2 regions of the Mesorhizobium sp. 131-2-1 genome follow, and region 2 is predicted to be linked to the other one. Evidence: predicted binding sites of a transcription regulator. Region 2 holds the regulator's gene; the other holds the start of a gene.
What was found. The regulator LexA, encoded in region 2, represses DNA repair genes until DNA is damaged. The targets are predictions, from matches to a motif close to TGTTCNNNNTGTGTTCNG.
Positions count from the first base shown of each region.

Region 1: the regulator LexA is predicted to act here: its motif matches at 929-946, upstream of uvrA (excinuclease ABC subunit UvrA).

Region 1 covers NZ_AP023247.1:3,828,074-3,830,275, forward strand. The annotation lists gene JG743_RS18555 (hypothetical protein) at 18-317, shown strand; gene uvrA (excinuclease ABC subunit UvrA) at 1,096-2,202, shown strand, end outside.
Region 2 covers NZ_AP023247.1:3,528,481-3,530,682, reverse strand. The annotation lists gene JG743_RS17040 (molybdopterin molybdotransferase MoeA) at 1-710, shown strand, start outside; gene lexA (transcriptional repressor LexA) at 827-1,561, shown strand; gene JG743_RS17030 (ComEC/Rec2 family competence protein) at 1,555-2,202, opposite strand, start outside.

The DNA.
Region 1 (2,202 bases), 300 kb from region 2:
GATCCTATAGTGCGGCAATGACCGACAAACGTTCGTCCAGGCACCTTCTTGCCGCCGCTACGGCCGCCGTGATTCTTGCTGCCGGATGCATGCTCGCGGGCGCCGCCTTCGCCGATGACAGTTCGACACAGAAAGGCACGCTGCCCGGCGTGAGCAGCGACTATCGCATCGCCAAGCCCGCCCCGCAGCCCGAGCCCGACGATGCGCTGCCCGCCGGCGGCAACGGCCAGTTCAAGATCGGCGACACCGATGTCAGGATTTCAGGCAGCATAACCATCGACATGGCGACGGGCGGGATCAGGCCGCCGAGCCACTAGCGGGTTGCCGTCTGAGCCTCCGCGCTTCCCACGCAGACAATTGCTGATTTCCGATGGATTTGTGCTTTCCGACGGAATTGGGCGAAGCGCTGGCTGCTTGCCCAAACGAACAGCCCCGCCGTTGCTTCCGCAAAACGGACGGGGCTTTTTCTGGATTTAAAATCCAAACTTGCCGGGAGTGTACTGCCGGCGTTTGATTTCGGATGCATCGCGGCATTCAGCCGACGATCCGACTATTGTCTCTGATTGTGAGGATTCGACAGGTCACGGTTTGTCGGGCTGACGCTCACGCCTGCCCTGGCACTTATGCCCGCCGCGGCTCCATCATCGTGTGGAGCCTCAAGGGACTGTCCGGTGGCGTCATGCTCCGCTCCTGGGTCCGTTGCGACATTGTCGTTCAGAGCGCAAATCGCAAAACCTGCGGCGTCTCGCAGGCCACCTTTGGGTGGCGAGGCCATCGAAAGACGGCCGGCTCCGTTGACCACCGGACACTGCGCCCGTGAGTCGGAGACGTCAACCGTTGAAAAGCCGATTAAGGGAAAATGTGATCTCCGGGAGGTTACGTCCAGGTCAGGTCGAGGCGGGATTTCCACACCGCTTTGTCAGGAGCATGTTCGGCCTTTGTTCTTTCCGCTTGCCCGCTCGCGCGAAAGACGGTTAAACGCTCTGGTCGAGTTTATGTGGTGCGTCTCGACGTGGCGGCGAAAATACCTACATAGGGGATGGCCGGGAAACCCCGCCACTCCAGCAAATTCCAGACCTGAGGCGGCGACCGGCGATGGCCGACCATAAATACCTTTCCATTCGCGGGGCGCGCGAACACAATCTCAAGAACGTCGATCTCGACCTGCCGCGCGACAGCCTGATCGTCATGACCGGCCTGTCGGGCTCCGGCAAGTCGTCGCTCGCCTTCGACACGATCTATGCCGAAGGCCAGCGCCGCTATGTCGAGAGCCTGTCGGCCTATGCCCGGCAATTCCTCGAGATGATGCAGAAGCCGGATGTCGACCAGATCGACGGGCTGTCTCCTGCCATCTCCATTGAGCAGAAGACAACCTCGAAGAATCCGCGCTCGACGGTCGGCACCGTCACCGAGATCTACGACTACATGCGCCTACTGTTCGCGCGCGTCGGCATCCCCTATTCGCCGGCCACCGGCCTGCCGATCGAGAGCCAGACGGTTTCGCAAATGGTCGACCGGGTGCTGGCGCTCGAGGAAGGCACGCGCCTGTTCCTGCTGGCGCCGATCGTACGCGGCCGCAAGGGCGAGTACCGCAAGGAACTGCTGGAGCTGCAGAAGAAGGGTTTTCAGCGCGTCAAGGTCGACGGGGTCTTCTACGAAATCGCCGACGTGCCGGCGCTGGACAAGAAGTACAAGCACGACATCGACGTCGTCGTCGACCGCATCGTCGTGCGCGGCGATCTTGCCACCCGGCTCGCGGATTCCATGGAAACCGCGCTGAAGCTCGCCGAGGGTCTCGCCGTGGCCGAATTCGCCGACCGGCCGCTCGACGCCAGCCTGACCGGCGAGGATTCCGTCAACAAGTCGAAGAACGAGACGCATGAGCGCATCCTGTTCTCGGAAAAGTTCGCCTGTCCGGTGTCCGGCTTCACCATTCCGGAGATCGAGCCCAGGCTGTTCTCCTTCAACAATCCGTTCGGCGCCTGCCCGACCTGCGACGGTCTCGGCAGCCAGCGCGCCATCGACGCCAATCTGATCGTCCCCGACGAGAATCTTTCGCTGCGGGACGGCGCCGTCAGCCCGTGGGCGAAGTCGACCTCGCCCTACTACGCGCAGACGCTTGAAGCGCTGGGCAAGGCCTATGGCTTCAAGCTCGGCGACAAGTTCAAGGATCTTTCCGCCGAGGCGCGGGAAGCCATCCTG
Region 2 (2,202 bases):
ATCCGCGTTTGAGCGTGGTGAAGCGGCCGCTGGTCGCCATCATCGCCACCGGCGACGAACTGCTGCCGCCCGGCAGCGAGCTCGGTCCCGACCAGATCATTTCATCCAACGCCTATGGCGTCGCCGCCGCCGCGCAATCGGTCGGCGCCCGCGCGCTCGATCTCGGCATCGCCGCCGACCGCAAGGAAGCGATCGCCGCGCTGGTCAGGCAGGCGGTCGAGCAGGAGGCCGACGTCATTGTCACGCTGGGCGGCGCCTCGGTCGGCGACCACGATCTGATCCACGACGTGCTGACCGGCGAAGGCATGACGCTCGATTTCTGGAAGATCGCCATGCGCCCGGGAAAGCCGCTGATGTTCGGCCGGCTGGGCCGCACGCGCTGCATCGGCCTGCCGGGCAATCCTGTCGCCAGCCTGGTCTGCTCGCAATTGTTCCTGAAGCCGCTGCTGGCGCGGCTCGGCGGCCGCGACTTCCGGCAGGACATGCGCGAGGCGCTGCTGGGCGCGGCGATGCAGGCCAATGATCTCAGGCAGGATTACGTGCGCGCCGTGGTCCGCGAAGAAGCCGGCTCACTGGTTGCCACCCCCTTCGGCATCCAGGACTCCTCGATGCTGCGCATGCTCGCCGACGCCAACGGCCTTGTCGTGCGGGAACCCTTTGCCCCAGCCGCTGCCGCAGGCGACGCTTGCCGCGTGCTGATGCTACGCTGAACAAAACGTCAACGCATTCATTAAACTTTAAACGGTTGCGGAACACAACTGGAACAGATAGTGTTTGTTCTGGGTTTGTTTTTCCGATTCTGGTTTCAGAACCCGTGGGGGCCGCCATGCTGACGCGCAAACAACATGAACTCCTGATGTTCATCCATGAACGTCTGAAGGAAAGCGGCATTCCGCCCTCATTCGACGAGATGAAGGAAGCGCTCGATCTCGCCTCCAAATCGGGCATCCACCGGCTGATCACGGCGCTGGAGGAGCGTGGCTTTATTCGCCGGCTGCCGAACCGGGCGCGTGCGCTGGAAGTGCTGCGCCTGCCCGATTCGATCGCGCCCGGCCTCAATGCGGCGAAGAAATTTTCACCGAGCGTCATCCAGGGAAGTCTCGGACAGGGCAATCTCGGCCGGCAGATCAAACCGGCGTCGCCATCGCGCACCCCAAGCAACGATGACGACGCGGTGTCGGCGGTGTCGATCCCGGTGATGGGCCGCATCGCCGCCGGTGTGCCGATCGACGCCATACAGCACCAGACGCATTCGATCTCGGTGCCGCCGGACATGATCTCGGGCGGCGAGCACTATGCGCTGGAGGTCAAGGGCGATTCGATGATCGAGGCCGGCATCTTCGACGGCGACACGGTCATCATCCGCAACGCCGACACCGCGAGCCCCGGTGAAATCGTTGTGGCGCTGGTAGACGAGGAGGAAGCAACGCTGAAGCGCTTCCGCCGCAAGGGCGCATCGATCGCGCTCGAAGCCGCCAACCCGGCCTATGAGACCCGCATTTTCGGGCCCGACAGGGTCAAGGTGCAAGGCAAGCTGGTCGGGCTGATCCGGCGCTACTGAGCGGGCTGCGGCTTGGTGCCCGGCTGCTCGGGCCTCTCGTAAGGCGGCAGGCCGCGCGCCTCGCGTGAGTAGCTGCGCTGTTCGTGCCAGGGCCGGTACGGCTTTTCGACGGCGTAGCGGATTGTTGCCTGTGCGGTTGCTGATTGTCGATCGAAGAAGACGGCGGCACTCCCCGAACGAGCGAGCTGGCGCTTGGTGACGACGAGGGCCAGCGAGTTCCAGCAGGGGCTGTAGGCGGTGGCGTCGTCGATGACGATGAGGTCAGCGAAGGCGCAGGCCGGCCGCGCCGTCTTGCGGTCATCGGCGAGCGCCACGATCGCGCCGGACGGATGCCGGGCAAGGCATAGCCCGCCCTTGCAATAGAACGGCGAGCCCGACGGCAGCTCGAGCGGATCGATGTCGAAGCGCGCGTCCCCTGTCTCGAAGGTCTCCGGCTCGACGATGGTCTCGGCCACCAGCGCACGTTTCCAATTGTCAGTGGTGAATTCGTTCGGCCGCGCCCTGTTGATGGCGAGCTCGCCGCCGCCGATCGGCATTGCCACCAGATGCGCGTCCTCCGAGATGAGCACGTCCGGCGTGCGGACGTTCGAGACCGTCAGCAGGCTGGCCAGAGCGAAGGGAACGGCCGCCAGTCGCAGCCA